DNA from 2 places in the Pseudoalteromonas agarivorans genome. Region 2 is predicted to be linked to the other one. Evidence: predicted binding sites of a transcription regulator. Region 2 holds the regulator's gene; the other holds the start of a gene.

Region 1 (16,579 bases), on a different contig from region 2:
GATCAAAAAACACAAATGGGTGGCCAATTTAATCTAGCCATGCAAATTCCAGGTAAAGAAGACTTTAATCATACGCTTAGCTACTTTACTAATGAACTTGAAAGGCTCAACGTAAATGTAGAGCTTGGTAAAGCCTACGATGATGCAATGTTACAAAAATACGATGACATCGTATTTGCCACAGGTGTACGCCCGCGTGAAGCTGCAATTGAATGCGCAGACTCTAAGCGTGTATTTGCTTATGATGAAGTTATACGCGGTGAGGTCGAACTGGGCAAATCAATAGCCATTTTAGGTGCCGGCGGTATTGGCTTTGATATGGTTGCTTTTTTAAGTGAGCACAAATCGCAATCTATTCCTGAGTTTAAAAAGCAGTGGGGTATTGAGTGCGAGGCAGAGCCGCACAAAGATGAGCGACAATTATACATGCTAAAACGCAGTGCAGGGCGCTTTGGTAGCGGGCTTGGTAAAACTACAGGCTGGATACATCGTCAAGTCGCTAAGCAACATGGTGTTAAACAAATTGCTGATTGCCAGTACCACAGTTTTGATAAAAACGGCCTTACAGTTACTGTTGCCGGAGAAAAACAAGTACTACCGGTTGATACGGTTATTGCGTGTATAGGGCAGATTTCTAATAATGAAGTGCTTGAGCAACACCGCGAAAATGCAAAGGTACATGTTATTGGTGGCGCTAAATTAGCAGCAGCAATTGATGCAAAGCGTGCAATTTTTGAAGCGCTTCAAGTGGCCAGAGCCATTTAACAGTGTTAATAAAATGAAATAATTTACAGTGCCCTCAGGTCTTGTGTGTATAGAGTCCATAACTTAAAACACTGACAAAGCAGGCCACACATGAGTAAATTATTTCGTTTGTATAATAAAATCATGGGTAATCTATCGTATGCCGACGGATTACCTGCGTTACTTTTTCGCTTAATTTTAGCCCCCGTAATGATTATTGCGGGCTTTAATAAATTAGCCCTAAGTGGAGAAACCGACGGCTTTTTTAGCTATTTTCTTGCTGATGCAAGCGTTGTACAATGGTTTGGCAATAGTGAATGGGGTTTAGGTTTACCATTTCCAGACTTACTTGCCTTTTTAGCAGGCTGGAGTGAATTTTTAGGCGGGTGGTTTTTACTCTTTGGGCTATTTACCCGCTTAGTAAGCATTCCGCTGATGTTTACAATGGTTGTGGCAGCAACAACTGTGCATTGGCATAATGGTTGGTTTGCTATAGCGCCATCAAACCCTACAACCAGTTCGGCTCAAGTACTTGATTGGTTATCAATTCCTGGGGCTAAAGAAAGCCTTGAAAACTCACTAGAAGTACAAGAACGTATAGGTAAAATTAGGGGCATAGTTGAAGAGCACGGATTTACTGATTACTTATATGAAAAAGGTAAACCTTCCGTAATAAATAACGGTATTGAATTTTCTGCTATTTATTTTGCCATGTTACTTAGCTTGTTTTTTGTAGGTGGCGGTCGCTTTGTTAGTGTTGATTATTGGCTCAGGCGTGCAGTAGTAAAAGAGTAGCAAACAAATTGGTTTAAAAAGGGCGTATAAATATTTTTTATACGCCCTTTTTGTTTGTAACGTGTGTTAAACGCATCGCGCCTCTCTCGGATTTATACAGTGGTATATGAATATTGTTTACGCAGTAATGGCGCTGTAATACGAGAGAATAAGTAGGGTTTTAATAAAATTGATAATTACGCAGAGTTTATTTTTTAAAGGCATAAATGGTACTCTAACGTTTTGAATTATGAGAGTACGCTATGGATGCTATTGAGCTTTTACTAACCCGCCAATCTGACGCTAAATTAACCGCCCCAGGGCCAAATTCAGAGCAGCTCGATATAATAAAGCAAGCCGCGTTACGGGTGCCTGATCACGGATGTATTGCGCCTTGGCAGTTTATTGTCGTTCAAGGTGATGCCCGCCATAAATTAGGTGAGATATACCATCAAAGCGCCGTTGCTGAGCAGCAAGAAGAAAAAGTGATTAAACGCGCAAAAGAGCTTGTGCTGCGCGCACCGATGATCATTATTGCTATTGCTAAGTATCAAGCCCATCCAAAAGTGCCGCGTATTGAGCAAGTACAAAGCGCCGGTTGCAGTGTACTTGCCATGCAACAAGCCGCATTTGCACAAGGTTTAGGTGGTGTATGGCGTACAGGGTATTTTGCACAAAGCACAGCAGTCAAAAATGCCCTTAATTTAGACGAACAAGATGAAATTGTTGGGTATTTATATTTAGGCACCCCAGAGATTGAGTGCAAAAAGGCAGCTAAGCACAAACCAGATGATTACTTCACTTATTTATAATAAATAATGAACTATTGCAGTTTTGCGCAGTCATATAACATTAAGGTTGCTGCTGTTAGGCTCGTCCTTTTTTGATTTAGCTGTGAGAAGCGCACGGAAGCAATATAGGTTAACTTTTTCTTCTTCAGTTTGTTTTTTAATCGGTTGTTTTTTGTTAAAGTATGGAAAGTCTTAATAAAAATAACGATAAAGAAGACGAAAACGATGGGAAATTTATTTTTACAAGAGAAAGAGAATTGGCTGGCATGGTCAATTTGGGGAATAGTGGGTGCTTTTATTACACTTTATGTGGCAATGAGCACGAATACTGCACATTTTATAGCTGGCTCTGCTATGGGAATGCTTGTTTTATTAACCTGGTGGATGCAGCAGTCTAAAAGGTTTGATTTTGGTCGGGCCTTTAAAATTTGTTTTTATGTGTTATTGCTTAGTGTATTACCTGCATTTTTATTTGTGGTAGTACCAAGTGATGATTTAAACCGTTTTGATTTAATATTTCAAAGCGTTACATTTTTAGCACTTAGTTTATTACTATGCTTAATTTGTTCGTGGATTGCACGCAGGCCAAAGCAATATTATTAATAGGGCAATGAGCAATGTAGATTTTTAGCTATTTGTGGTGGTTTTTTGAACCAAATGCTGTTTTTAGCTAATTATTTACATTTAGGTCTTTACAAGTTGCTCAATACCCCCTATTATTCGCGCCGTACGGAGAGATGGCAGAGTGGTCGAATGCACCGGTCTTGAAAACCGGCATAGGTTTGTAGCCTATCTAGGGTTCAAATCCCTATCTCTCCACCATTATTTAAAAAAACCGCCTTATGGGCGGTTTTTTGCTTTGTGGAGTTTAATAAATGTCAAAAGAAGCAAACCTTACAACATCGCAACGCTTAGTAAAGCATGTACTACTGTGGATTGTATTTGGCTACTGTTATCAAAGCGCGATTAATTTATTAATAAAAATGGCAGCAGATGCACAACCAGACGCAACGCTTATCACCGCCTTTGTGTATGGTATTGGCTTTAACGTATTAACTGCGCATCTTATTACTAAATACGATACGCATTGGCCTGTTATTGGCGCAGCTTTTATTGCTTTAGTTGGTTTAGTATTAGTGCCATTGGTGCTGTTTGGCAGTGGCGGTTTACTAGCGTGGCCATTGCTTGTTGGATTTTTATTCAGTTTACCCCTTTGTAGCTACATAGTTGGCAAAATTAAGGTAAAACACAGCAAAAACTAGCCCCAAACCGGTTTTATTTTATGTTAGCATGTACGCGTCTTTTAACTAACAAAACGTGAAAAACACATTATGTCAGATAATTTTACTACAGATGCTGAAAAAGCAAGTTACGGTATTGGCTTACAAATGGGTGAGCAACTTAAGTCTAACCCTTTTGAAGGCTTAAACCTAAATTCAGTATTTGAAGGCATGAAAGATGCGTACGCTGGTAGCGCTTTTCAAGTTGAGATCCCTGAGATCCAAGCTGCATTTGAAAAAATTAACGAAGAGATCCAAGCGCGTCGTGAAGAAGAAGCAAAAGTACTTTCTGCTGAAGGTATTGCATTCTTAGAAGAAAACGCTAAGCGCCCTGAAATCACTGTTACCGAGTCTGGTTTACAATACGAAGTACTAGCAACAGGCGAAGGCGAAAAGCCAACTGCTGAGTCTACAGTACGTGTTGATTACCACGGTACATTAATTAACGGTACAGTATTTGATAGCTCTTACGAGCGCGGTCAACCAGCTGAATTCCCAGTAGGTGGCGTGATCAAAGGCTGGACTGAAGCTTTACAAATGATGCCAGTAGGCACTAAATGGCGTATTTACGTTCCTCATGAGCTTGCTTATGGTGAACGTGGCGCAGGTGCTGCAATTGCACCTTTCTCAACGCTTGTATTTGACGTTGAGCTACACGAAATCCTTTCTTAATTTAATTATTAAGTCAGTATTTAAAAAGCCGTGGTCTTGACCGCGGCTTTTTTGTGTCTTGTGGTTTTATACCAAGCTTTAAAAACGTTAATAATGTAGGCCAATCCGCATAATTAAGTGAGTTATTTTGGGGGAAAGATAAACTTGCTACCTGCGCTACAAACGCTATTACAACAAGTAAATAACCTAGTTAATTAAATGAGTAGGCATAAAAAAACCGCATATAAAATGCGGCTTTAAAAGTAACTAAATAAATGCCAAAGGGTTATTAAAAATAACCTCTAATACCAAAGCGGAAGTTTCTACCAGGTAGTGGGGCTTTATCTTTTATAAACGAGCTGTGAACAAAGCCAAGTTCGTCTGTAATGTTATCTACATTTAAGTATAACTGCGTATCTATAGCGCCTAAACTTAACTGATAATTAGCTTGAGCATCAACAATTGTGTAGCCATCGGTTTTAGTTTCATAGGCGCTAATATTATCTTGCTCAAAGTAGTGCGTACCTGTGAGTGTTAGTTGTAAATCGCCTACATTGTATTGTAATTCAGATCCTAATTTATTTGCTGGTATGCGCGGCAAGTTACCTTCGTCGTCTTTTAGCTTAGCGCGTGTTGAATCACCAAATACTTTAACCATGGCACTAGGGTCAATTTGATAGTGTACATCAAATTCTACACCGTAGAGTTCAGCATCTTTGCTGGCAAATTGATATACGGCAACCGCATCATCATGAGCGCCAATTGCAGACTCTAAACCATCTCCTTCGTCGTAAACTAATCCAGTGTTTTGTTGATAATAAAAGTTTTTAATATCGTTATAGAAAAAGTTAACTGTGTAACCAAAGTCACCGCTAAAACGTCTAAAGCTAAAATCTAAATTGGTCGATTTTTCTTGTTTAATGTCTTCTGGCTCAAAGTGAATCTCGTTATCTTCAATATGATAGCCAAGGCCTAACTCGTAAGTACCTGTAGCAATGTGTAATCCGTTTGATAAAAGCTCAGCAGAAAGGGGCGCACGCTCAGAGTGAGATAAGCTAAGTGCTACGCTTTGCCCTGGTGTGTATTGCCAAATAGCACCGGCAGAGGCGCTTACATTAGTAAAGCTTTCGCTGTATGCAATGCTTTCTTCTTCGCCTTCGTCATGATCTTCTTCTTCATCGTGATCATGTGCGTGCTCGCTGTCGGTAATTGTGCTTGTTATTTCGTAATCTTCAATACGCGCACCAAGCTCGAGTGTAACATCACCAAATTCACGTTCTTCAAGTAGGTATAACGCATGTGTAGTGGTTACACTTGCAGGAGTAAATGCTTCTTCGCCAATTGCGTCGTAGTCCGATTCGCTATAATGATAGCCCATCATACCGTGCCACTGCGCTAACTTGTGCTCTACATTTAAGCGTGCTTCGGTTGTTTCATTTTTAAAGGTGGTGCCAATTTCACCGTCTTCAATTTCACTGTGTTTGTAATCAGTGTAGCCAACACGAAGGTTAATATTTTCAATCCAGTTATTATCAAGCGCATAGCTTATAAGACCTTGCCAACGATCTTGCTCTAGATGTGCATAAACAGACTCTTCTTCCTCTTCATCTGCGTGCTCATCGTGTTCTTCTTCGGTTTCACCTTCATGGTCATGATCATGATGCTCATGTCCAGGAATACCGTAATCGGTTTCAATGCTACCGTAAGAAAAGCCAACCGTTAAATGATCGCCCACATAACTCGTACCCACATTAAATGTGTCGCTATCAATAAAAGTGTTTTCTACAGAGTTATGAGTTTCAACATCACCATCTTCATCTGTAATGTTAAATGTAGGCGTTTCATAGTCATCACCGCTGCGTTTAGTCCCATCAAAATGAAAGTTAAATCCGTCATTTCCTGTTTCTAGTTTTGCAGCCACGGTATTTGAGTTAGAAACCGTGTCATGGCTGTATTCAGCAGCACCGGTTAAATCATCTAAATTGCTCGTTGGAATACGGTTATCAACCACATTTACCACACCACCAATTGCACCTGAGCCATAAAGTAGGGTGCTTGGACCGCGCAATACTTCAATTTGTTCAGCTGCTAAGCTGTCACTTGATGTTGCATGGTCAGGGCCAATGCGTGATGCATCGCTGGCATCTAAACCGTTTTGGGTAATTTTAACGCGAGGGCCATCTAAACCACGGATAATAGGGCTTGATGACACCGGACCAAAGTAACTGGCATTAACACCTGGTAAGCCCTTTAGTGTTTCGCCAAGGGTCGCTTTTGATTTGTTTTTAAGCTCATCACCTGATAAAACGCTTACCGGCGAAATCATTTCTAAGCTATTTTTATGCAGTGCAGAGGCATATACAACAACGGTTTCTACCGAGGTAGGGGTAAGCGAAACCGTTACATTGTTTGAGTTTTCATTTACCGCAATACGCGAGTCTATAAAGTTGTCTTTACTTACATGCAATTGACTTTGAGAGTCTACATCAATAGAAAACTCGCCCTGTGCGTTGGTTCTTACACCTTGGTCTTTACCATGTACGTGTACAGCTGCGTTTTCAATAGGTTGGTTTTTATCGTCTGTTATTTTACCGGTAACGGTAGCAGCAAGTGCTGAATGGGAACATAAAACAGAAAAAACTGCAGAGGAAATTAATGTTAACTTTGTCATTGTCTTAAAGGTTCGCGGTTACTATTTTGTGATATAATATAACACCGCGTTTTTGACTTATCAACAATGTTATACTATAGCTTAATGTTTTTCGATGAATAAACACGCAAATAAGATAAGCTGATTAAGAGCGGCTATCAAGCATAATTATATTAAGCTTATGTTGTGCTCTAGTTTGGTTTTTTACATCGATAGGTTCTATCATTTCGCATTCATCACGTATCATTTCTGACACTAGGCTTGGATAATGGCGGCAATCTTCTGGCCTATCTAGGTAAATGCTACAGGTATACATTGTTTTATGGGAGGGCTCTTTTTTGGGCGCTATTTCTAAAAAGGGGCAAGTGGAGAGTCGCATTTGCGTTTTTGGATCAAACCAAATTTCATCATCTTTAACATATTGATAAATCTCTGGGTTAAACAGTGCCCACATTTCAATTTCTTGTACGGTTGCACTTAAATCGCCCCCACCGTATTTAATACAGCATTTACCGCATTGGTTGCACTCTTTCATTTGTAGCCAGTATATTAGGTGTCCATTAGTTTCTCAGTGTATCACTGTAACTAACGTGGATTACTTTTTTATATATAATTTTAAAACCACACTTTTAATTCCAACCCGCTATCTATTAATAATGTATTATTACACCTAAATAATTAGCCGTTCTAATAAGATTAGGGCGCCTCTAAATAGTTAGTTTAGTGACCAGTTAAGGATAGTTCCTGATGATGAACACCAAAGTATATAAAGCAGTACATGATTTAGCAGAGCAACTGATGGAAGCTGCAAATAGAAACGACCGTAAAAGGTTTGAATTATTATTTTCTAGGCTCAAAGCTATTTGTGAAGAAAACGAGAATACTTCAAAAGATCACCCTGTACAGTGGGAAACCTTAGCTGACTTTACCGAAGAACTTGAAGAGGCAATTACCACATACGAAAAAGCGCTACAAAAGTCGGTTGCAATCAATAATAAAGATCATATGTCGTCGGTTGCTTATTCAATGGCAACTCTACAAATAGAGCTTGGACAAAAAAACGAAGCGATTAAAAGCCTAAAAAATGCCAAGCTAAGCGCTAATAAAATTGAAGATAAAGCGCTTAAAGCTGAAATTCATGATTTACTTGAGTCACTGACTGAAGAAGAAGGTTAATTAAACCTAGTTAGTCGCGATTTTAATGAGGTTTGGAATATGGATATGTTAACCGCAATCGAGCAATGGATTGATAAGGTAAATCATAAATATAAATACAAACGGGTGTGCTGCACTCAATTTACAGCACAGTTTGCAGGTTTTTACCCAACTGAATTTTTGGAAAATGCCTTTTATGTTGTAATCGATGAAATACCCAAGCCCGATTTTGCTGCTTTACGTGCCATGGGGCTGGGTGATTTTATTGATATGAAAGTCAGCGGCACAACTTATAAAAATACTTACTACTTGTTGCCGACAAGTGTTGATAACTTGCGCGTACATTTTCATGAATTAGTGCATGTATTGCAGTGGCAAAATCTTGGTGCTTTAGCCTTTATAGAGCGCTATATGAATGAAATTAAGCACTTTGGTTATCACAATGCACCGCTTGAAATTATGGCTTATTCGCTCGATACTCACTTTATAAATTCAGGCGAGGAAATAAATGTGCCTGAGTATGTACTGGATGCATTATAAATTTTTTTACAAGGAACAGAATATGGCTAATGTATGGTTATATTTTAGTGTATTAGCTAATTCATTTGAAGAAGACATAACTGCTGCATTAATACAGCGAACAACACACCAAGTTACGTATGATGGGAGTTATCGTTCAATAAGTTACCCAGGAGGTGACGTGCCAAGTAATATTGGGGTGTGTACCGATGTGATAATTCGTGCTTATCGCCAGTTAGGTATAGATTTACAACAGTTAGTACACGAAGACATGCGTGACAATTTTACTCTGTACCCCTCAAAGCGTATTTGGGGACTGACCAAACCCGATAAAAATATAGACCACCGCAGAGTGCCTAACTTACAAACCTACTTTAAAAGACAGGGTCGTGCGTTAGTATTATCTGATAGCCCTGAAGAGTATAAAACAGGTGATATAGTGACTTGGATGTTACCGGGTAACCTGCCACATATAGGGATGGTAGTTAATGAGCGTTCAGTACAAACTGGCAATCCATTAATTGTACATAACATTGGCCGCGGGGCAGAAAAAACCGATATGCTTTTTGATTATAAAATCACGGGGCACTACCGGTTTGAACCACAGCATTTGAATAAAACGCAGTAAATTTATTTTAAATTAATACTTATATTACCGTTTGGCTTACAGCAGCACAGCAGTATTTCTCCCTCGCGTACAAACGCTAAAGGCTCTTCGTTATAGTGCACTTGGCCTGAGACTAACGTGGCTCTGCACGCGCCACAATAGCCTTCGCGGCATTGATACGCTACGTCTATTTTTTGGTTTTCTAAGCAGTGTAAAACAGAAGGGCAGCCAGTGCTAAATTCTATACACTGGCTGTTATCTGCAAGCGTTATACTTGCAGTGGGTTTGTCACTCATTATAAATCAAAGTCACCAAATTCTGAGGCATCTACTTGTGAGTCAATTTGACCTACAAGGTATGAGCTAATTTCAGCTTCTTGCGGTGCAACTTGCACATTGTCAGACACAAGCCATGAGTTGATCCATGGAATTGGGTTACTGTTGTTTTCAAATTGCGCAGGCAGGCCAATGGCGGTCATACGTGCGTTGGTAATGTATTCAACATACTGACATAAAATGTGTTTGTTTAAACCAATCATAGAGCCATCTTTGAATAAGTACTCTGCCCATTCTTTTTCTTGCTCTGCGGCTTCAACAAACATTTTAATGGCTTCTTCACGGCACTGCGCGGCAACAATCGCCATTTCTGGGTCGTCTTTACCATCTTGCATAATGTTTAAAATATGCTGCGTACCCGACAGGTGAAGTGCTTCATCACGTGCTATTAGCTTGATGATTTTAGCGTTACCTTCCATTAATTCACGCTCAGCAAAGGCAAACGAACATGCAAAGCTGACATAAAAACGAATGGCTTCAAGAATATTTACCGACATCATGGCAAGGTAAAGTTTCTTTTTAAGATCAAATAAGCTAATTACAACGGTTTGACCGTTAATTTCGTGCTTGCCTTCGCCATACAGGTTGTAAAGCGACACACCATTGATTAAATCATCGTAGTAGGTGGTTACCGCATCAGCACGTTCGCTAATTTTTTCGTTACTAACTATGTCATCAAAAATAAGTTCTGGTGACTGTGTAACGTTACGAATAATGTGGGTGTAAGAGCGACTGTGAATAGTTTCACTAAATGCCCATGTTTCTATCCATGTTTCTAGCTCAGGAATAGACACAATAGGGAGTAGGGCAACGTTTGGCGAGCGGCCTTGTACACTATCAAGCAGCGTTTGATATTTTAAGTTACTTAAAAATATGTGCTTTTCGTGCTCTGGTAATGCTTGAAAGTCTAAACGGTCTTTACTTACGTCTACTTCTTCTGGACGCCAAAAAAACGAAAGTTGCTTTTCAATCAATTTTTCAAAAATAGGGTATTTTTGTTGATCGTAACGCGAAACGTTAACGGTTTGGCCAAAAAACATTGGCTCTTGCATTTGATCATTATGGTTACGACTAAAAGTAGTATAAGACATGTCTATCACTCAAAAAACTATCACTAAAACTATCAGGACAAAGCGGGCAAAGAGCCCGCTTTAAGTTTAACTATTAAATTTTACACGCGCCGCCTGCACAATCATCATCTTCCACTTCTGGAGTGTCGTCTTGTGCATCTGATGCGCCATCGCGGGTGTTATGGTAGTAAAGTGTTTTAACACCAAGCTTGTATGCACCTAGTAAGTCTTTTAATAAGACTTTCATAGGTACTTTACCGCCTTCGTATTTGTTTGGATCATAATTAGTATTGGCCGAAATAGTTTGGTCAATAAACTTTTGCATTATGCCCACTAACTGTAAGTAACCATCGTTTGATGGAATATCCCACAGTAGCTCGTAGTTATCTTTTAAGCGTTCGTACTCAGGAACTACTTGTTTTAAAATACCGTCTTTACTTGCTTTAACGCTAATGTGACCACGTGGTGGCTCAATACCGTTAGTTGCGTTAGAGATTTGCGACGATGTTTCTGAAGGCATTAATGCGCTAAGTGTTGAGTTACGCATGCCGTGCTCTTTAATGCTGGCACGTAACGAATCCCAATCTAAGTGCAGTGGCTCATCACAAATTTTATCTAAGTCACGTTTGTACGTATCAGTTGGCATAATACCTTGAGAGTACGTTGTTTCGTTAAACTTAGGACACGCGCCACGCTCTTTAGCCAGCTCGTTTGATGCCTTCATTAAGTAGTATTGAATTGCTTCAAACGTTTTGTGAGTCAGTGCATTAGCACTGCCATCTGAGTAACGCTTACCATTTTTAGCAAGGTAGTAAGCGTAGTTAATTACGCCTATACCTAACGTACGACGACCCATAGTTGCATTTTTAGCCGCCGGTACAGGGTAGTCTTGGAAATCAAGTAAGTTATCAAGTGCGCGTACTGCAAGTTCAGCAAGCTCTTCAAGCTCATCAAGTGACTCTATTGCACCTAAGTTAAACGCAGAAAGTGTACAAAGCGCAATTTCGCCTTCTTCGTCATTTACGTTGTTAAGTGGCTTAGTTGGCAATGCAATTTCTAAACATAAGTTAGATTGGCGAATTGGCGCAACTTTAGAAATAAATGGGCTGTGTGTATTACAGTGATCCACATTTTGTAAATAAATACGACCTGTACTTGCACGCTCTTGTGCAAACATAGAGAAAAGCTCAATGGCTTTAATACGTTTTTTACGAATAGACTCGTCTTGTTCGTATTTTACGTAAAGTGCGTCAAACTCAGCTTGGTCTTCAAAAAATGCATCGTAAAGGCCAGGCACATCTGATGGGCTAAATAATGTAATGTAGTCATCTTTAATTAAACGAGAGTACATTAGTTTATTAAACTGTACGCCGTAATCAAGGTGACGAACGCGGTTGTCATCTACACCACGGTTATTTTTAAGTACAAGTAGGTTCTCTACTTCTAGATGCCAAAGCGGGTAGAACAAAGTTGCAGCGCCGCCGCGTACACCACCTTGCGAACAACTTTTAACAGCTGTTTGAAAGTGCTTATAAAAAGGAATACAACCTGTGTGGTACGCTTCGCCGTTACGAATATGGCTACCTAAAGCACGAATTCGACCAGCATTAATACCAATACCTGCGCGTTGTGATACGTATTTAACGATTGCAGACGATGTAGCGTTAATTGAATCAAGGCTGTCGCCACATTCAATTAATACACACGAGCTAAACTGGCGAGTAGGCGTACGGACACCTGACATAATTGGCGTTGGTAGAGATATTTTAAATAACGATACTGCGTCGTAAAAACGTTTGATGTAATCAGTACGTGTTTCGCGCGGGTAGTCAGAGAATAAACTCGCAGCCACTAAGATATATAAAAACTGAGCGCTTTCGTAAATTTCACCCGTTACGCGGTTTTGTACTAGGTATTTACCTTCAAGCTGCTTTACTGCTGCGTAGCTAAAGTTAAGATCGCGCGAATGATCAAGATAAGCATCTAGCTCATCAAGCTCTTGCTCTGTGTAATCAACGAGTAAATGAGCGTCGTAGCGTTTGTCTTCAACCATTTTTGTAACATGGTCAAATAAACGTGGTGGCTCAAACTGGCCATACGCTTTTTTACGTAAGTGGAATACAGCTAAGCGGGCAGCTAAGTACTGGTAGTCAGGCGACTCTTTTGAAATTTGATCGGCTGCTGCTTTAATGATGGTTTCGTGAATGTCTTTTGTACGAATACCGTCGTAAAATTGAATGTGTGACTTTAATTCAACCTGTGAAACCGATACGTTGTTTAAACCTTCGGCGGCCCATTCAATAACGCGATGGATCTTATCAAGATCTAAAGGCTCTTTACGCCCGTCACGCTTGCTTACAGATAACTGTTGGTTCATAGCTTTGCCTGTATTCCTTGGGAATTGTGTATTTTGACCAATGCTTTATACCTCGCCAAAGCAAGGTACGTATTCATTTATTATAAGTTTCACCGTATTGGCGAATTTAATTGAATAACATTTGGCCACAATATCTGGTGTTGTTCAATTTAGAGATCACAAGATAGTGTGGTCTGAGCTGATTTGCAAGGGACATAATTGCCCCTATTTGTGGATAACTTTGGGATAACGTATTTGTGTTAGTAGTCACTCACCTTCGAACAATCATTTAAGTTGAAATAGCTAAAAATCAACTAATGATCTGCTAAATTTATGCATTTTGAAAATAAATTTCGACTGCTTTTTTTATCATCAAGCTTTGCATAAAAACTAACACAATCACAATATATAGTGCTTAAAAATTTACATGGCACTATATATGGTTAAAAGCATCAATAGGGGTGTGCCAGTTAAAATCGGCTTCCCAGCCCTTGGCCTCATCAATACTTGGTATATAGCCCCAAAGCGCTGTTGCTGTGTGCATACCTGCGGCTTTACCTGCTTCTATATCACGTTGAGCATCACCTATGTATAAGCAACGTTTAGGATCTACGTTCATCAGTTTTGTACAGTGTAGTAAGGGTAAAGGTGATGGTTTAGCCTCGGTGAGGGTATCGCCACTGATCACAACGTGTGCATTTTTTAAAGCGGGTATAGCAGCCACTAATGGATCGGTTAAAAACCCTGGCTTATTAGTCATTATTCCCCATTTTATACCTTGGTTATCAAGGGCTATGAGTAATGATTCTATGCCTTCAAAGCAGCGGGTGTGTGTCGCTAGGTTTTGGCTGTAGTGGCTGACTAATTGTTTTATACGTTCAGTTTGTGGTTGCGATGCCCATTGCGCTTTAAAGCCAAGTTCAAGTAGTGCGCCGGCGCCATTAGACGCTACTTTTCTATAAGCTTCAGGCGTAACTTGCGTAACACCTTCACTTTTAAGTACAGCATTTAAAGCAGCACCTAAATCGTCTGCTGTATCAAGCAAGGTGCCATCTAAATCAAATAAGAAAGCGTCGTACTCAAAAGGAGTTAAGGGGGTATGAGAGCTAGCCATTATGCTAACTTCTCAAAATGAAGAATGTAATTAACACTCACATCTGTATTTAATGAATACTGCTTAGAAAGCGGGTTGTAGCCCAGGCCAGCACTGGCACGTACTTTTAAACCGGCTTGTTCAGCCCATGCAATAAGTTGTGCAGGTTTGATAAATTTGTTGTGATCGTGTGTGCCCTCAGGCACCATTTTTAACAGCTTTTCAGCACCTACAATAGCAAACAAGTAAGCTTTAGGCGTTTTATTTAGGGTTGAGAAAAACACATCAGCCCCTGGCTTGGCAAGCTCTGCGACTGCATGAATAATAGAAGCAGGGTCAGGTACGTGCTCTAGCATTTCCATACAGGTTATTACATCAAAGCGAGCAGGGTGCTGGGTTGCAAATTCTTCTGCAGGTACTTTTATATAGTCAACATTTACACCGGTTTCTAGGCTATGAAGCTTTGCTACGGTGAGTGGCTCTTGCCCCATGTCTATACCGGTTACGTGTGCGCCCATGCGTGCCATGCTTTCGCTAAGAATGCCGCCACCACAGCCTACATCGAGTGTTTCTTTATCAAATAAGCCTTGGGTTTTGTTAGCCACAAAGTCTAATCGTAATGGGTTAATTTCGTGAAGAGGTTTAAACTCTCCGTCTTGGTCCCACCATCGCTCTGCAATGGCTTCAAATTTTGCTATTTCTGCGTTATCTACATTTTGATGTTCGGTCATAAAATACTTCCTCGTCAATCTGAGGCCATTATATAGGGCTAAATTGATAAATCGCAAAGTTTTGCGCCTGTAAATTTAAATTAATTGTGATAGCATGGTCGCTTAGAAATAATAACAAATACTCTTGGCGCCTAATACCGGGTTGCTAAGAGCTGATACTGAAGGAATGTGATATCAAATGACTGATCTCGCCAATGAAATTCTGCCAGTCAATATTGAAGACGAGTTAAAAAACTCCTACCTTGATTACGCAATGAGCGTAATTGTAGGACGTGCATTACCAGACGTACGTGATGGTTTAAAACCTGTTCACCGCCGCGTTTTGTTTGCAATGAACGAGCTTAGTAATGACTGGAATAAGCCTTACAAAAAATCGGCCCGTGTGGTCGGTGACGTAATCGGTAAATACCATCCACACGGCGACAGTGCAGTTTATGACACCATCGTGCGTATGGCACAGCCATTCTCACTACGTTATATGCTTGTAGATGGCCAAGGTAACTTCGGTTCGGTTGATGGTGATTCAGCAGCGGCAATGCGTTATACAGAAGTACGTATGGCAAAAATGTCGCATGAGTTATTAGCTGATCTTGAAAAAGAAACGGTTGATTTCGTTCCTAACTACGACGGTACCGAACAAATTCCTGACGTTTTACCAACCAAAGTGCCTAACTTACTTGTTAACGGTTCTTCAGGTATTGCGGTAGGTATGGCAACAAACATTCCACCACATAACTTAACTGAAGTGGTTAATGGTTGTTTAGCGCTTATTCAAAACCCTGATTTAACGATTCATGAATTAATGGATTACATTCCGGGTCCTGATTTCCCAACGGCTGCCATTATTAATGGTAAAAAAGGCATTGAAGATGCTTATTTAACCGGCCGTGGTAAAGTGTACATGCGTGCACGCGCCGACATCGAAACCGATGAAAAAACAGGCCGCGAAACCATTATCGTGCACGAAATTCCTTATCAGGTTAACAAAGCACGCTTAATTGAAAAAATAGCTGAGCTTGTTAAAGATAAAAAAATTGAAGGTATTAGCGCACTACGTGATGAATCAGATAAAGACGGTATGCGTATCGTTATTGAGATCAAACGTGGTGATGTAGGTGAAGTTATCCTCAACAACTTATATTCACAAACTCAGTTACAAACTGTGTTTGGTATGAATATGGTTGCATTAATTAACAACCAACCTAAGTGTTTCAACTTAAAAGAAATGCTTGAAGAGTTTGTTATTCACCGCCGTGAAGTGGTTACACGCCGTACCGTATTTGATTTACGTAAAGCGCGCGACCGTGCTCATACCCTTGAAGGTTTAGCAATTGCGCTTGCCAACATCGACCCAATTATTGAGCTTATTCGTAAATCGCCAACCCCAGCTGAGGCTAAAGTAGCCTTAACAGCTCGCCCATGGGATTTAGGTAACGTACAAGCTATGCTTGAAAAAGCAGGCGAAGACAACGTAGCACGCCCAGATTGGCTGGCAAGTGAGCTGGGTATTCGCGATGGTCAGTACTATATTTCTGAGCAGCAAGCACAAGCAATTCTTGATTTACGTTTACACAAACTAACCGGTCTTGAGCATGAAAAAATCTTAGCAGAGTACCAATCGCTGTTAGATTTAATTGCTGAGCTACTACACATTTTAGGTAGCCCTGAGCGTTTAATGGAAGTTATTCGTGATGAGCTAGTTGAAATTAAAGAGCAATATGGTGATGAGCGTCGTACAGAAATTAACGCGGCAGCGCACGATATTAGCCTTGAAGATTTAATTAACGAAGAAGATGTTGTTGTGACCCTGTCGCACGAAGGTT
Region 2 (16,579 bases):
TACATTTGCAAGGCCTTTGTTAGATTCGCCAGCAACGAGGTCAAAGTGTGGTGTACCACCTCTGATCACTACGCCTAATGCGATGATTGCATCATACTCTTTTTTTGCCGCAATGCGTTTTGCCGCTAAAGGTAACTCTACTGCACCGGGTACATACACAACGGTAATGTCATCATCGGCTACGCCACCAGTACGCTTTAGCTCATCAACAGCACCTTCTAGTAGGCTGCTACCAATAAAATCGTTAAAACGAGAAATAACAATAGCGAATTTTTTGCCTGGAGCGTACTTATTACCTTCAATAATTTTCATTTGATAACCCTAAAAATATGTTCAAGCGGTTGCGATTGCGCAAAAATTGCTGCGCATCATACCATAAAAATAAAAAAATAGACTAGTTAAAAGCTGAGCCCTTATTGTGGCTCAACGTAATCAACCACTTCTAAATGAAAGCCCGAAAGTGCATGGTACTTTTTAGGGCGACTCATTAAGCGCATTTGCTTAATACCTAAATCAGCCAGTATTTGCGAGCCCACACCAACGGTACGCGATGTACCTTTAAATTTACGCGGCGTAACATTTTCGCCAGCATCGGCAGCAGCAAATGCTTTTACTGTGGCCTCTAGCTCTTCGGTGCTTTCTTGTTTACCTAAAATAACCAGTGCACCGTTATTTTCTGCAATGTAAGCCATTGCATCAGAAAGCCCCCAACTACGGTCCGCACTTCTGTCTGAAAGCAAAATGTCGTTAAAGGTACTTTGTAAGTGCACGCGCACAAGCGTTGGTTCTTGCTCTTTAATTTCGCCTTTTAGCAATACGTAGTGCAGTTGGCCGTCAATCGTATCTTTGTAGGTTACTAAATCAAACTCACCGTGCTCAGTAGGTAATTTACACTTAGCCACCTGCTCTATGGTGGTTTCGTTAAGGTTTCGGTATTCAATTAAATCTGCAATTGTGCCAATTTTAATACCATGCTCTTTAGCAAATACTTCTAAATCAGGGCGGCGCGCCATAGTGCCATCGGCATTGAGGATTTCTACAATAACTGATGAGGCTTCAAGGCCGGCTAAACGTGCCAAATCACACCCAGCTTCGGTGTGGCCTGCGCGCGTTAACACGCCACCTGGCTGTGCCATAATAGGAAAAATATGTCCAGGCTGTACGATATCGCTTGGTACGGCGCCTTTTGCAATTGCCGCTTGAACTGTACGCGCTCTATCGGCTGCAGATATACCCGTTGTTACGCCTTTGGCAGCTTCAATCGACATAGTAAAGTTAGTAGAAAACGCTGCGCCATTGTTTTTAACCATTAACGGTAAATCAAGTTGCTCACAACGCTCTTGCGTCATAGTTAAACAAATTAAGCCACGGCCATGAGTGGCCATAAAGTTAATTGCTTCGGCGCTAATGTGCTCTGCTGCAATGATTAAATCACCTTCGTTTTCTCTGTCTTCGTCATCCATTAAAATAACCATTTTACCGGCTTTAATGTCGTCGATGATTTCTTGTGCGCTGTGTAAATTCATAAATTTGCTCGTGTAAGTTATCAGTGTCGTTATTTAACAAAACCAGCTTTAGCTAGTAAGCTCATTGAAATATCTGAGCCAGTCGGCTGCTCAGCCCCTTTAATAAGGCGCTCTAAATAACGTGCAATTTGGTCGACTTCTAAATTAACGCGTGTGCCCACTTTAAAATCAGCAATGGTGGTTTGCTCGCTTGTGTGCGGCACTATGGTTAATTTAAATTTATTATCTTGTACAGCGTTTACTGTCAGGCTTATACCATCTATACATACAGACCCTTTGTAAGGAATGTACTTCATTAAGTTTTCATCGGTGCTTAGCCAATATTCTGTAGCGCGCGCATTACTAGTGATGGCTGTAATGGTTGCAATGCCATCAACATGACCTGACACTAAATGTCCGCCTAAACGTGAAACCGGCTGCATGGCTTTTTCAAGGTTAACTGTTTGGCCAATATTATAATTTGCAAACCCAGTTAGGCTGATAGTTTCGTTTGATAAGTCGGCACTAAAGCCATCAATGTGCTTATCAACTACCGTTAAACATACGCCATTAGTGGCAATGCTATCGCCAAGCTTTACATCGCTCATATCAAGATTAGCGCTTTGAATGCGAATGGCTAAATCGCCTTGTTTTTTTTGTAATAGCGCAATTTTGCCTGTGGCTTCTATTATTCCAGTAAACATAGCCCTACTCTTTTAATTAAGTGGTTGGAATGTGTTTTGTGGCGGTTATACGTAAATCATCGCCTATTTTCACACACTCTTTAAACGTCAAATTAACGGTGTTTTGCATATCTGTTAGCGGTGCAAAATTAACTAAGCTTTTTGCATCGCACCCCATTAGTTTAGGCGCTAGATAAAATATATATTCGTCTATTAAATTAAGCTCTGTCATTTTACCGGCAAGTGTAGCACCCGCTTCTAAATAAACATGATTAAATTGCAGCTTAGCAAGGTGCGCTAAAACAGACGTTAAATTAACTTTGTTATTTTGCTGAGGCACTTCTATATGCCTTACAAAATGCGGCCACTGCGTTGATTTATCAACCTTGGTAGTGAAAATTATTATTTCACTTTCAATATTAAATACTGCCAGCTCTGGTGTAAGCCTATTTTGTGAGTCAATTATAACACGCACCGGTTGGCGTAGGGGTAAATCGGTAGGCAAAGCCTGTGGCAACTCGCTTAACCTCACATTGAGCTTAGCATCATCGGTAATAACCGTATCGGCGCCCGTTAAAATAGCGCAGCTTTGTGCTCGGTGTAATTGTACATCTTGTCGCGCAGCGCTGCCGGTGATCCACTTACTTTGGCCATTTTTAAGCGCGGTTTTACCATCAATGCTGGCCGCCATTTTACACGTAACATACGGAAGTCCCTGCTCCATACGCTTAAAAAAACCTAAATTAAGTGCGCGCGCTTGCTGCTCTAAAAGCCCAAATGCAACCTCAATACCGGCATCGCTAAGTATTTTTAGCCCTTTACCTGCTACTTGTGGGTTGGTGTCGACCATAGCTGCAATAACTTTTACTACACCTGCGGCTTTTAAACCCTCTGCGCACGGGGGAGTGCGTCCGTAATGGCTACACGGTTCAAGCGTAACATACGCAGTCGCGCCTTTTGCGTTTTCACCTGCTACAGCAAGAGCATTAACCTCAGCATGCCCCTGCCCAGCTAATTGATGAAACCCTTCACCAATTATGTGGTTATCTTTAACTAAAACACACCCTACATTAGGATTGGGGGTGGTTGTAAATCGCCCTTTCTTTGCAAGCTCGATGGCACGTGCCATGTACATTTCATCTTGCGCAGTAAAGGTTATTTGGTTTTGCATTATTACTCCCCTAAACGGGCAATTTCTTCACCAAATTCGCGTATATCTTCAAACGAGCGATACACAGAGGCAAACCGCACATAGGCTACTTTATCCAGTTTTTTAAGCGCCTCCATTATGCACTCACCCACAAGGTGACTTGATATTTCTCGCTCGCCGGTAGCACGCAACTGCGATTTAATAATATTAACCACTTCATCCACTTGCTCTGTACTAACAGGGCGTTTTTCTAGGGCGCGATTAAGGCCATTGAGTAGTTTATCTTCATTAAAGGGTTCTCGGCTGCCATCTTGTTTAATTACACGTGGCATAACTAACTCGGCGCCTTCAAAGGTAGTAAATCGCTCGTGACACTCGTTACATTCTCGACGACGGCGAACTTGGTGGCCTCCGCCGACTAGGCGAGAATCAATAACTTTAGTATCTTTTGCGGTACAAAATGGGCAATGCATAACTCGGTACTTCCGTTTTAAAACAAAAAAGGCCGCTATTTAGCGGCCTTTTATCTTAGCAAAAAAATAGGGCCTGTTGGCCTTTCAGGATTAAATTTGTTCTATCTAGGGGTGATTTGATCGCGGCGCGAGGTTTGTAACCTAGTGGGCTAAGTAAAAACCGAGCAACAAAGAGTAAATCGCCCCTAGGACGAACCCGAGGGCAGTGCGTGTTTGGCATTTATGCTGCGTTATCGCCTATTTGTGTGGAGTAACCACACTACATAGACTCTGCCTTGCCTAAAAACCAAACATACTACTGCAAATTAAACCTCGAAAGGTAAACAGGCCCCTTGTTGTGATCTAAATTACTGCTGCTTATGCAATTAAGCGTATACAGGTAGTTTTGCACAAATTGCTTTAACTTTTTCTTTAACTTGCGCTTGTACTGACTCATCATTGATGTTGTCTAATACGTCACAAATCCAGCCAGCAAGTTCTTTCGATTCAGCTTCTTTAAAGCCACGACGTGTAATTGCAGGTGAACCAATACGTAAACCAGAAGTAACAAACGGTGAGCGAGGATCGTTTGGTACAGAGTTTTTGTTCACAGTAATGTTTGCATTGCCAAGCGCTGCGTCTGCATCTTTACCTGTGATATCTTTATCGATTAAATCAAGTAAGAATAAGTGGTTTTCTGTTTTATCAGATACGATTTTGTAACCGCGCTCTTGCATAACAGCAACCATAGCTTGAGCATTTTTAACTACTTGTGCTTGGTATGTTTTAAATTCTGGTTGTAGAGCTTCTTTAAATGCCACTGCTTTTGCAGCAATAATGTGACATAAAGGACCACCTTGGCCACCTGGGAACACAGCGCTGTTAAGCTTTTTGTAAATTGCTTCGTCGCCACAAGCAGAAATAATTAAACCACCACGAGGGCCTGCTAATGTTTTGTGTGTTGTTGTTGTTACAACATGCGCGTGAGGTACTGGGCTTGGGTAAACACCCGCCGCAATTAAACCAGCAACGTGAGCCATATCAACGAATAAGTAAGCACCTACTTTATCAGCAATCTCACGGAATTTAGCCCAATCAACAATACCTGAGTACGCAGAAAAACCACCAATAATCATTTTTGGTTTGTGCTCAAGTGCTAGCGCTTCTACCTGTGCGTAGTCAATTTCGCCAGTTGCTTCGTCTAGCCCGTACTGGATTGCATTGTATAGCTTACCTGAGAAGCTTACGTGTGAACCGTGCGTTAAGTGACCACCATGAGCTAAGCTCATACCAAGTACAGTGTCGCCCGCTTCTAATAATGCTAAGAAAACAGCTGCATTTGCTTGAGAACCCGCATGTGGCTGAACGTTTGCATAGTCAGAACCAAATAGCTCGTTAGCACGATCAATTGCAAGTTGTTCAACAACGTCTACGTGCTCACAACCGCCATAGTAACGTTTGCCCGGGTAACCTTCTGCGTATTTGTTTGTAAGCTGTGAACCCTGTGCTTCTAGTACGCGTGGGCTACAGTAGTTTTCTGATGCGATTAATTCAATGTGCTCTTCTTGGCGAGCAGTTTCTTTGTTTATCGCGTCAAATAACTCTGGATCAAAATCCGAAATATTCATGCTACGTTCTAACATTGGGGTCTCCTAGGGCAACGTGTATGGTGTTTTTTAGAGGCTTTATTGTACGCTTTAAACGACTCTTTGCCTACGCTCTTAAGTTGAGGATATTTAAACAGGGATTGAATCTATTTCACAGCGTTTTTAAGATGATATTTTTTTATAAATGCATTAATAATTTAAATGACTTTTATTTTTTACATTTAATTAGTTAATGATAAATACTTTATTTAGCGCGTTCAAAATACAAAAAAAGCGGCCAAAGCCGCTTTTTTAACGCTAAGTTAGTTAGCCTAACTTAGCGAGTATTTCAGTGCGTAACGCTTCATAATCAGGGTTAATGTCGCTTGCTAAACAAGGTTTAGCAAGTGCGTCGCTAAGTGGTTTTGGCATATCAAGTTCAATATTTAGAATCTCTTCTACGCTTTCTTTAAACTTAGCAGGGTGAGCAGTTGCTAAAAAGATACCTGCTGCGCCGGGTGCTTTATTCTCTACAAGACCTTGGTACGCAATGGCGGTATGCGGCTCTGCAACATAACCAGTTTGTTGAATATTTTTCATCACTGCTTGCGTATTTTCTTCGCTCACGCTGGTTGAGTAAAAATTATCGTAGCTAAACCAGTTATTATCTAACATTGTTTGCACACGTGGCCAGTTATTTGGCTTGCTTACATCCATCGCATTTGAAAGCGACTCAAGTGTGGCATTTGGCGCCCAATTTTTATCAAGCATGTAACGTGGCACGGTGTCGTTTTGATTTGTAGTCGCGCTTAGTTTACCCACCGGCAAACCAATTACAGCACCAATCATGGCGGCACATACATTACCAAAGTTACCACTAGGGACTGAAATATGCGCTGTAGCACGCTTTTCTTTTGGTAGCTGAGCAATGGCTTCAAAGTAATAACATACTTGTGCCACTAGGCGGCTAATGTTGATTGAGTTAGCTGAATTAAGGCCAAGTGTAGATTTAACTTCGTCATCTAAAAACGACTTTTTAACCAGCTCTTGGCAATCATCAAAACTGCCATCAACCGCGTAACAATGAATGTTGTTCCCAAGCGTAGTAAATAGCTTTTGCTGAGCAAGCGAAATTTTGCCTTTAGGGTATAGAATAACCACATCTATGTTTGGCTTGTTGTAAAACGCATGTGCAACAGCAGCGCCAGTATCGCCTGAGGTTGCCGTTAAAATCGTGACTTTTTCGCCTTGATTAAACTGTGCTAAACACTCAGCCATAAAGCGCCCGCCAAAGTCTTTAAACGCAAGCGTAGGGCCATGAAAAAGCTCTAAACAATAGTTATTGTCTTCAACTTCTACCAATTTTACGGGGAAGTTAAACGCATTTTTAACCATTTGAGCAACGGTATCAGCGGGTAATTCATCGCCAATAAGGTGCGATAAAATTTTGCTACTGCGGGTAACAAAGTCCATATCTAATAACGCATCTACATCGGCGAGTGGCGCTAAGCTTTCAGGGAAAAATACCCCCTGATTACGCCCAAGCCCTGTTTTTACCGCTTCAACAAACGACACCTTTTGAGAATCTTCTTTTAAATTATGTAATTGCATAAATGCCTATCCTATAAAACTGTTAATTGACGCGTGCCGTCGTTATCTAATTTACAAATGTGGCAAAAGCCCTGCTCATTTATATAGTTTTGCGCTAACCACCGCGCACATTTTTCAGCAGCTTCTAATGTTTTACACACTGTAAATAACGTAGGGCCTGCACCTGAAATACTGACAATTTCTGCACCAAGCGCTGGCAAATTTGCTTTCGCTTCGCTAAACCCTGTTATTAATGGCGCTCGGTAAGGCTCTGCTATATCGTCTTGCATAATGCTCAGTGCATCATCAAAACGCTGCGTTAATAACAAACTGCTAAATGCCGATAAACGCTGTGCAAACTCAACCCCTGCGTGCATACTTAGCTCTTTAGGTAATACCGAGCGTGCCTTTGCGGTATTAAGCGAAAACCCAGGAAACGCCGCTACGTAGTACCAGTTTTCATCAACTGGTAGCGCAATTGACTTATCAGGAATTAAATCGCCTGTAAGCTGTAAGCCCCCTAAATAACACGGGGTGATATTGTCATAATGACGCCCGCCACTGACTATCGCTTCAAAATCAGCCATTAATTCAATCAGCTCAACTTGGCTTAAATTGGTTTGAGCAAACTTATCAAGCGCAGCAAAGGTTGCTACCACCGAGCACGCACTCGAACCTAGCCCTGAGCCAATTGGTAAATTCTTTTTAAGCTCTAATTTTACACTTGGCATATCTGGCGCAACGTGCGCTCTAAAATGCACTAAACATTGATATGCTAGGTTTTCGCTCGCATCGCTTGGTAACTTATGCGCATATTCGCCAGAGCAAACAAACTCATCACTTGCTGCGGCGCTTACTACGGCTACATCACCTAATAAGCTGCCATCAATAGGCGCAAGCGCTGCACCAAGTGCATCAAAGCCCACTGCAAAATTACCTATAGACGCCGGAGCATATACTTCTATCATAATGCTCTCCTAGCGCGATAATGTTTTTAATACGTCGGCAAATACGCCTGCAGCGGTTACCGCAGAGCCTGCACCGTAGCCACGAATTACAAACGGGCGTGGTTGATAATATTGGCTTAAAATAGCTAATGCGTTTTCACCATCACGAATTACATTTAATGCATGCGATGAATCGACCGCTTCAATACCTACTTTACAGTGACCTTCTTTAATTGTACCTACATAACGCAGTACCTTGCCCTCTGCTGCCGCACTTTGAATACGGTCGTTAAACTCAGCGTCTAAACTTGGCAGTTTAGCCATAAATTCATTTACGCTGTCGCCTTGTGCAAAACCTTGTGGTAATACCGACTCAACTTCAATATCGCTAAGCTCTAATTTCATGCCGGCTTCGCGAGCAATAATAAGTAATTTACGTGCTACATCGGTACCCGATAAATCATCACGTGGGTCTGGCTCTGTAAAACCGCTTTCTTTTGCTTTAATGGTTGCCTCAGAAAGTGATAAACCATCTTCTAGTGCACCAAACATGTACGACAGTGAGCCTGATAAAATACCGCTAAACTCAAGTAACTCATCACCTGCACCAAATAACGACTGTAGGTTATCGATTACCGGTAAGCCTGCACCTACGTTTGTTTCGTATAAAAACTTGCGATTATTTTTTTGTGTTGCTGCAATTAAGTCTTGGTAATAATCATACGAGCTGGTTGTTGCTTTTTTATTAGCGGCAACCACATGGAAGCCCGCATTTAAAAAATCCACATACTGAGCTGCTAGCGCATCAGAAGACGTACAATCTACAAGCACGGGGTTTACTAAGTGATTTTGTTTTACAAACTGCTCAACTAAATTTAAATCAAACGCTTGCTCTGATGCTGTAAGCTTTTGCTGCCAGTCATCAAATGCAATACCTTCGCTGTCTAAATGCAATTGACGAGAATTGGCAACGCCATATAGGTTTAACTTAATATTACGTTTTTCAAGCCACGCTTGCTGGCGCTCTAACTGAGAAATAAGCTCTTGGCCTACTAAGCCACAGCCAAGTAAAAATACGTCAATTGAAGGGACGTGCGTAAAAAAGTTTTCATGGCATATTTTCACTGCATCGTTACACAGCTCGCCATCAATAACCGCCGAAATAGCACTTTCTGTAGAATCCTGTGCAATGGCTACAATGTTTACTTGGGCCTGTGCAAGAGAAGCAAAAAACTGTGCTGCTAAACCTTTGTGTGCGCGCATGTTATCGCCCACTAAAGTGACAATGGCAAGGTTACGTTGTACTTGTACCGGCTCAATTAAGCCTGCTTGTAATTCAAGTTCAAATGCACTTTGCAAGGCTTCTAGCGCGAGCGCTAAATCGCTTTCGTGCACACAAAAGCTAATGCTAAATTCACACGATGATTGAGTAATTAATACTATCGATACGTTATCGTGCGCAAGAGCATTAAACACCTTAGAGGCCATGCCCACTTTACCTTTCATGCCAGGGCCTGACACGGTAAGCATTGCTAAGTCTTGCAAGCTAGAAAGCGCTTTTACTGGCTCATCAGATGAATAGTCGTTACCAATTAATGACCCCTGAGCATCTGGGTTATGGGTATTTTTAATTTCGCACGGTACGCCCGCTTTCGCGCACGGTAGAATGGTTTTAGGATGAAGTACTTTAGCGCCAAAGTAAGAAAGCTCCATCGCTTCTTTATAAGATAAGAAATCAACTTTAGTTGCTTTTTTGATGTAGCGCGGATCAGCACTGTACACACCATCAACATCAGTCCAAATTTGGCAAATTTCAGCATCTAAACACGCCGCTGCAATAGCTGCCGAGTAATCAGAGCCATTACGACCAAGTGTAGTAAGTTCGCCTTGCTCGTTGCTTGCTGTAAAGCCTGGCATAATGTAAATGGTGGCTGGGTTTTCTTTAAGTACTGCTTGAAAGCGTGCTTTACTCGTTACTAAGTCGGCCTCAGCATCAATGTAGCCACCAGTAGAGGCAACACAACGCGTTGCTTCAAGGTATTGTGCATTGTGCGAGCTTAATAAACTTTGCATTAGCGATACGCTAACACGCTCACCAAAACTAATTACAAAAGCACGAATTTGATCTGGGCAACACTTAATAAGCGCCACACCATCTAGCTTATTTTTAAGCTCATTAAAATCTGGCCAGTTTGTTACTTCGCCACTGCTTTTTTCTACTTCTGCTTTTAATGTCTCGCATCGGCTTAGTAAAGATTGCCATTGCTGAGAAAAATCTTGACCTTGCTCAGCGGCACTGGCCAGCGCAACTAATGAATCAGTCATACCTCCGGGTGCAGAAAGTACCAGTAACATTTCATCTTTTAACTGTGCTTTTACCAGCAAAGCTACTTGTTGCAAACAGGCAAAGTCGGCAAGCGAAGAGCCTCCAAATTTTAAAACGCGCATTATTTATGTTCCTCATCCCATAAAACGAAAAAAGGCCTGTGTTCTTAGTGAACACAGGCCTTTAAATTTGTTGCACCGACCTATGCCACTATCCAGTAAGAATGGTGGTTGTAATAATAATGGTCAGTGCGCGATTATTTGTTTTCATAGAGCTAAGACTGCCTTAACAAAGGCTATGCTGTCAACCCCAAATTAAAAGATAAAACAGCCTTTTTGAACATGAAAAAACCTAATGAATGCCAAATTTATGCAAAACTTCACTTAAAGCCGATTTATTAATAGGTTTATTTATAAAGTCGATAGCACCAAGCTGCGCGACTTTTTGCTTCATTTGTTGTTGTATATCAGCGGAGATCACTAGTACAAAACACTCTATTTTTTCTGCCTTAATGCGCTCCAGCACTTGTACGCCGTCAACTTCTGGCATGGTTAAGTCTAAACACAAAAGATCAAATTGCTGCAAGCGTAAAAGCGCCAACGCATCGGCCCCGTTTGCGGCTTGTTGAATGTCGGCACTCACGCACTCATTTAAACAACGCACAACTTGTTTGCGTGCAACAGTGGAGTCATCACACACTAATATAGAAAATTTCATCATGTTAACTACTAAAATAACCTTCTAAAAATTATAAAAACGAGCCGTCCGTTGGTTTTTGCTATTCTAACACGTTCCTAAAACTCTAACACTTTGCTTGTTCGCATAATGTAATACTGTAACCTTACAATAAAACGTCAAACATTATTAATAATTGCCTTAGCTGCCTATTAAAAATCATCGTTTTTGAAATCTCAGTAGCCATTAAAATTAATTTAAATCAGTTTAATGCACTATTATTAAAACAAAACGACTCAATAGCTGGGCTATCTCTTTAAAATATAAATTTTTTATTTATTTTTAAGGTTTTATTGACTAACTTTTAAGTTAGAAATTGCAACTTAGATATAATTACACCGGATGAGTAAATCCCATATGTTACAAAAAAGCCTTTCTAAGAAATTGTTAACTAATGTTTTATCAGTGTATTTTTTGCTTACCTTTGTGGTGACATGTGGACAGGTGCTTGCAGAATTTGTAAATACTAAAGACTACATTCGTGATGAGCTAAGTACGCTACAAAAAACCTTTAGCCGAAGCTTAACACGCGCAATTTGGGAACTAAATACAAAGCAAACAATTACAACCGCAGAAGGCTTACTTGCTATACCTATGGTGGAGGGCATTATAGTGCGCGACGACAGCGGTGAAATTATTTCGCAGCTGGGGCGCTCTTTGGATATACACAAACTTTATAACCAACAACTCGTACAAGAGGAAGTCATTATAGAGGACACCAAATCGGGTCTCTTTGGTTATACCTTTCCCCTAATTTTTGAATTTTCGGGACGCGCTACTCAAGTAGGTGATGTGACCTTGTTCTCTAGCCGCGATGTGGTATTTAGCCGAATAATGGTATCTATTTACTTTTTAATTGGTAACGCCATGATCAAAACCACCTTTTTGATCATTCTGTTTTTAATGGCATTTAGAAAGCTGCTCACCGACCCTTTAAACGAGTTAACCGATCAAATAGAAAACTTAGAGCTTGATGACTTAGAAGGTCAACACATAGACATTGAGACCGAAGAGCATAACGAGCTAAACGTTATGGAGCAGTCTTTTAATAACTTAATAGATAAAGTAGTTCAATACAGAAAAGAGCTTGAGCATACCCAACGTGAGTTGATTGTTAGTAACGAAAAGCTCGACCAGCACAATATACAGCTTGAACAAGATGTTGCCCGTAAAACGTCAAACTTAAGCCAAGCTATGATGGATTTACAACAGCAAAAGTACGAACTAGAAAAACAAAAGCTGGTACTAACCGAAGAAGTTGATTTACGCAGACATACCGAAGAAGAATTATTAACTAAACAAAAAGAGCTTGAACGCTACCTAGACGAGCTAAGCCTTGCTCAAGAGCGCTTAGTAGGCACCGAAAAAATGGCTGCACTAGGCGGATTAGTCGCCGGTATTACACACGACATAAATACACCTATTGGGATTGGTGTAACTGCTATATCTTTTTTACAAGAGCGTTTAAACACGTTAGAAAATGCCTACAAAGAAAAAACCTTATCGCCCAAAGCATTAGAAGAGTTTATAAACGAAGCCAAGCAAAGCACGACCTTGCTTACAACCAACCTTGATAGAGCCTCTGAGCTTATTGCCAGCTTTAAACAAATAGCGGTAGACCAAGCCAGTGAAGCTGTAAGAACAATTAACTTTAAAGATTATTTAAACGAAGTAATTTTATCGCTCCACCCTAAACTTAAAAAAACCAAGCACACCATAAATTTACAGTGTCCGGATGATTTAGTTCTTAATCTGCCTGCAGGGGCAATTAGCCAAATTTTTACCAACTTAATTATGAACTCAATTATTCATGGTTTTGATAATATTGCGCAGGGCAATATTGATATAAATATTAACGCCGATGACACACTCCTTATTATTGACTACACCGATAACGGTAATGGCGTAACGAAAGAGCAATTAGCCAAATTGTTTGACCCATTTTTTACTACAAAACGCGACCAAGGCGGCAGTGGGTTAGGCACACACATAACCTTTAACTTAGTTAAGCAAACACTGAGCGGCTCAATAGAGGCAAGCAGTGAGCCTGGCAAAGGGCTTCATTACCATATTGAGTTTCCTAAAAACATGCCAAAGCCATTATTTAATCAATAACGGCTTTGCTTAAAATCAGCCATTTCGAGAACCCCATTTTATTGCTATGATTGAGCAAATTTAAAAGATGGAAAAGTTACCTTATGTGGTTTAGTAACCTGATTTGTTATCGCTTTAAGCAAGATGTTTCGTACACTCAAGAAGAGTTTGAAAAAGCGTTAGAACAAGATGTATTTCGCCCTTGTGGCTCTCAAGACCTTTCTACATTTGGTTGGACAAAAGCATTTGGTAAGCATGGTGACTCGCTGGCGCATTTTTCACAAAAAAGCATTTTAGTGTGTGCCAAACGTGAAGAAAAAGTGCTGCCTGCATCTGTTGTTAATGAAATGGTTGCCGAAAAAGTAGATCAAATAGAGGCGGAAGAAAACCGTCCTGTTAAAAAGAAAGAAAAAGACGAGTTAAAAGAAAACATTTTAACTACCTTATTACCTCAAGCGTTTAAAAAATCGAGCCTACAGTTTGCTTTTATTGACCAAGAAAACGGCTGGGTTGTAGTAAACAGCGGCAGTTTTAATAAAGCAGAAGAGCTACTTGCATTGCTGCGTAAGTCTCTGGGCACATTACCGGTAGTACCTGCTTTTGCAAACTACGACCTAGATGTATTTTTAACTGATTGGTTAACTAACTTCAGCACCCCAGAAAACTTTGCTATAGGTTTTGATGCTGAGCTAGAAGAAGCCGATGACAGTGGCGCGCAGGTTAAATTAAAAGGTCATGATTTATCGTGTGATGAAGTTAAATCGCACCTAGAAAATGGTAAACGCGTGACCAAACTTGCACTTGATTGGCAAGAACGCCTGAAGTTTATGCTGCAAAACGATGGCTCTATCAAGCGTTTAAGCTACTCAGAAACTTTAAAAGAAGAAAACGCCGATATTCCTAAAGAAGATATGGCAGTTAAATTAGATGCTGACTTTATTTTAGCCTCAGAAGAAATCAAGCTACTGCTTGAAGAGCTGACGGCCGGTTTAGGTGATGCAGAAGATTTATAAAACGCTAAAATTATAAGCGCTATTAAAATCAAAAAAAGCACGACTTAGTCGTGCTTTTTGCTTTTACCTTTATAACTACTAATTAGCTAAATGTGTCTTTTACATTTTCAAGCATGTCGTTGTATTCGTCACTTGAAAATAGCTGCATAGAAGGAATAACGCCTTTATCTATGTAGGTTTGTAAAGCCGCTGATTTATCAGAAACCTGTAAAGTCCCCTCTAAAATAGCGCCAATACGAATAAAATCAACATACCCAATCTCTTCAGGGCGATACGTAGGGTCGGCCCAATGTCTAGCCACATTTACAAATTCAGGTGGAAACTCCCACGCTCCCATAATTGAACCACCAATTTTACCACTGAGCTTTTGAATTGCATGCGCTAAAAAGCTTGGGTTAGCAAACACCTCTGGGTGGCGCTCAGCTTCGGTTAAAATAGGCAGTACACCAATGTTATATACCAACGACGCCAACGTAATAGAGTCACTATTTAACGATGTACGTTTATTATTTTGTAAATAAAACGCCATAAGCGTTATTGAGTGCCCCGCCACATTTAGCGTTTTTTGCCACGCTTTACTCATGTAGCCTTTTATTAGCTCATTATTAGAAACAAACAGCTGCTCCATTGCCATTGCAGTTGCTATATTTTTAATTTGGCGTAAACCAATGCGCGTAACCGCTTGCTGTAAGTTAGACACTTTCACCGCTCGGCCCATAATTGCACTGTTAGCCACTTTAATCATTCGCGCTGAAAGAGCCGGGTCTTGCCCAATCACATCTGACATTTGCATTAGGTTTACATCAGGGTTATCGGCCGCTTGGCGCACTTTAATTGCAACTTCAGGTAACGTAGGTAAAACCAAAGTGTCGTTATTGATTCTATCAACCAAAATCGTTAATAGTGCATTTTCTGTAGACATAGAACTGTCATCCTTTTGTTTCTGGGCCGCAATGCAACTGCTAACCTCGGATAAAATGAGTAATACAATGAGTATTATCTAACTTACCGATAAAGTTAAGAAAATTATATAAATTAATTGTTATTATCGCCTGTAGGCGCGGTACACCGCCAAACACTTGCTATTTACCATTTAGTTTTGCTTTAATGCAGTCACTATAAGGAAACGTTTGTACGCGCTAGCAATTAAATTTAAGCGTACAAATAATTAAACTTACTTTTTTAACAGGCAATCAAATGATCTTAAACAAAATTAGCCAAGCAATTTTACTCTCAGGCGTCGTTTTTCTTAGTGCATGCTCAGAGCAAGCCCCCTCTTCGACCGAAGCCACAGGTGTAGAACTTGCTCAAAAAAGTGCCGCGCAAGCTGGCCCAGATTTAATTAATATTTATAAACAACGTTTAGAAATTTACACCGACTTTAGCCTAGAAGCCGACCTATCTCATTTAAGTGAGAATCAAAAAGCCATGGTTGCTAAGCTTATCGATGCCTCTAAAATTATGGACGAGCTATTTTGGAAGCAGGCTTTTGGCGATAATAAAGACGCTTTTTTAGCAAAGCTAAGTGATGAAAAAGTACGTAAATTTGCTGATATTAACTACGGCCCTTGGGATCGTTTAAATGGTGACGAACCGTTTTTATCAGGCTACAAAGAAAAAGCCCTTGGCGCACAATTCTACCCAGCCGACATAACAAAAGAAGAGCTAAATAACGCCGACGTAGAAGATAAAAAAGGCCTTTACTCATTAATTAAACGTGATGAGCAAGGTAACCTTTACAGCGTGCCTTACTCAAAAGAATACGCTGAGGAGTTAGCTAAAGCAGCAGATTTATTACGTGAAGCCAGTAAGCTTGCCGATGATAAAGAATTTGCCAATTACTTAAACCTACGTGCTGATGCACTACAAAAAGATGATTTTCAGGGTTCTGATTTTGCCTGGATGGACATGAAAAATAACCCCGTTGATGTGGTTATTGGCCCAATTGAAACCTACGAAGATCAACTCTTTGGCTACCGCTCTGCTTATGAGTCGTATGTACTAATTAAAGATTTAAAATGGAGCGAGCGCCTAGCTAAATTTGCAGCCTTTTTACCAGAGCTTCAAAAAGGTCTACCGGTAGATGCTAAATATAAGCAAGAAGTGCCAGGCTCAGACGCCGATTTAAATGCTTACGATGTGGTTTACTATGCAGGTCACTCAAATGCGGGCAGTAAAACGATTGCCATTAACTTACCAAACGATGAGCAAGTACAGCTTGAAAAAGGCACTCGTCGCCTGCAGCTTAAAAACGCAATGCGTGCAAAATTTGATAAAATTTTAGTGCCAATTGCTGAGCAGTTAATTGTACCTGAGCAACGTAAGCATATTACCTTTAACGCCTTTTTTGCCAATACCATGTTTCACGAAGTGGCTCATGGCCTAGGTATTAAAAACACCATTACAAATAAAGGCACTGTGCGCCAATCATTACAAGAGCACGCAAGTGCACTTGAAGAAGGTAAAGCCGATATTTTAGGTTTATACATGGTTGAGCA

What was found. Region 2 encodes NrdR, which represses ribonucleotide reductase genes. Its sites were predicted from a motif close to AAACACNANATNTNGTGTTT; they were not measured.
Region 1: a site for NrdR is predicted at 13,077-13,096, ahead of nrdA (class 1a ribonucleoside-diphosphate reductase subunit alpha). Genes of this name have one in related genera too.

What each region holds. Positions count from the first base shown of each region.
Region 1 is NZ_JANIGJ010000001.1:653,957-670,535, reverse strand. Features, by position in the region: gene NQT65_RS02980 (oxidoreductase) at 1-765, shown strand, start outside; gene NQT65_RS02975 (HvfX family Cu-binding RiPP maturation protein) at 856-1,539, shown strand; gene NQT65_RS02970 (NAD(P)H nitroreductase) at 1,782-2,330, shown strand; gene NQT65_RS02965 (hypothetical protein) at 2,535-2,912, shown strand; tRNA gene NQT65_RS02960 (tRNA-Ser) at 3,041-3,131, shown strand; gene NQT65_RS02955 (hypothetical protein) at 3,185-3,571, shown strand; gene NQT65_RS02950 (BamJ family beta-barrel-assembly machinery protein) at 3,641-4,261, shown strand; gene NQT65_RS02945 (TonB-dependent receptor) at 4,530-6,911, opposite strand; gene NQT65_RS02940 (YkgJ family cysteine cluster protein) at 7,036-7,425, opposite strand; gene NQT65_RS02935 (tetratricopeptide repeat protein) at 7,638-8,066, shown strand; gene NQT65_RS02930 (hypothetical protein) at 8,106-8,585, shown strand; gene NQT65_RS02925 (DUF1287 domain-containing protein) at 8,608-9,192, shown strand; gene yfaE (class I ribonucleotide reductase maintenance protein YfaE) at 9,195-9,467, opposite strand; gene nrdB (class Ia ribonucleoside-diphosphate reductase subunit beta) at 9,467-10,597, opposite strand; gene nrdA (class 1a ribonucleoside-diphosphate reductase subunit alpha) at 10,671-12,953, opposite strand; gene NQT65_RS02905 (HAD family hydrolase) at 13,366-14,046, opposite strand; gene ubiG (bifunctional 2-polyprenyl-6-hydroxyphenol methylase/3-demethylubiquinol 3-O-methyltransferase UbiG) at 14,046-14,756, opposite strand; gene gyrA (DNA topoisomerase (ATP-hydrolyzing) subunit A) at 14,935-16,579, shown strand, end outside.
Region 2 is NZ_JANIGJ010000006.1:18,031-34,609, forward strand. Features, by position in the region: gene ribH (6,7-dimethyl-8-ribityllumazine synthase) at 1-312, opposite strand, end outside; gene ribBA (bifunctional 3,4-dihydroxy-2-butanone-4-phosphate synthase/GTP cyclohydrolase II) at 414-1,526, opposite strand; gene NQT65_RS11640 (riboflavin synthase) at 1,556-2,209, opposite strand; gene ribD (bifunctional diaminohydroxyphosphoribosylaminopyrimidine deaminase/5-amino-6-(5-phosphoribosylamino)uracil reductase RibD) at 2,226-3,359, opposite strand; gene nrdR (transcriptional regulator NrdR) at 3,362-3,811, opposite strand; gene glyA (serine hydroxymethyltransferase) at 4,177-5,433, opposite strand; gene thrC (threonine synthase) at 5,704-6,987, opposite strand; gene thrB (homoserine kinase) at 6,999-7,934, opposite strand; gene thrA (bifunctional aspartate kinase/homoserine dehydrogenase I) at 7,944-10,361, opposite strand; gene NQT65_RS11675 (response regulator) at 10,591-10,959, opposite strand; gene NQT65_RS11680 (ATP-binding protein) at 11,332-13,089, shown strand; gene rdgC (recombination-associated protein RdgC) at 13,173-14,081, shown strand; gene NQT65_RS11690 (HDOD domain-containing protein) at 14,164-15,003, opposite strand; gene NQT65_RS11695 (DUF8614 domain-containing protein) at 15,279-16,579, shown strand, end outside.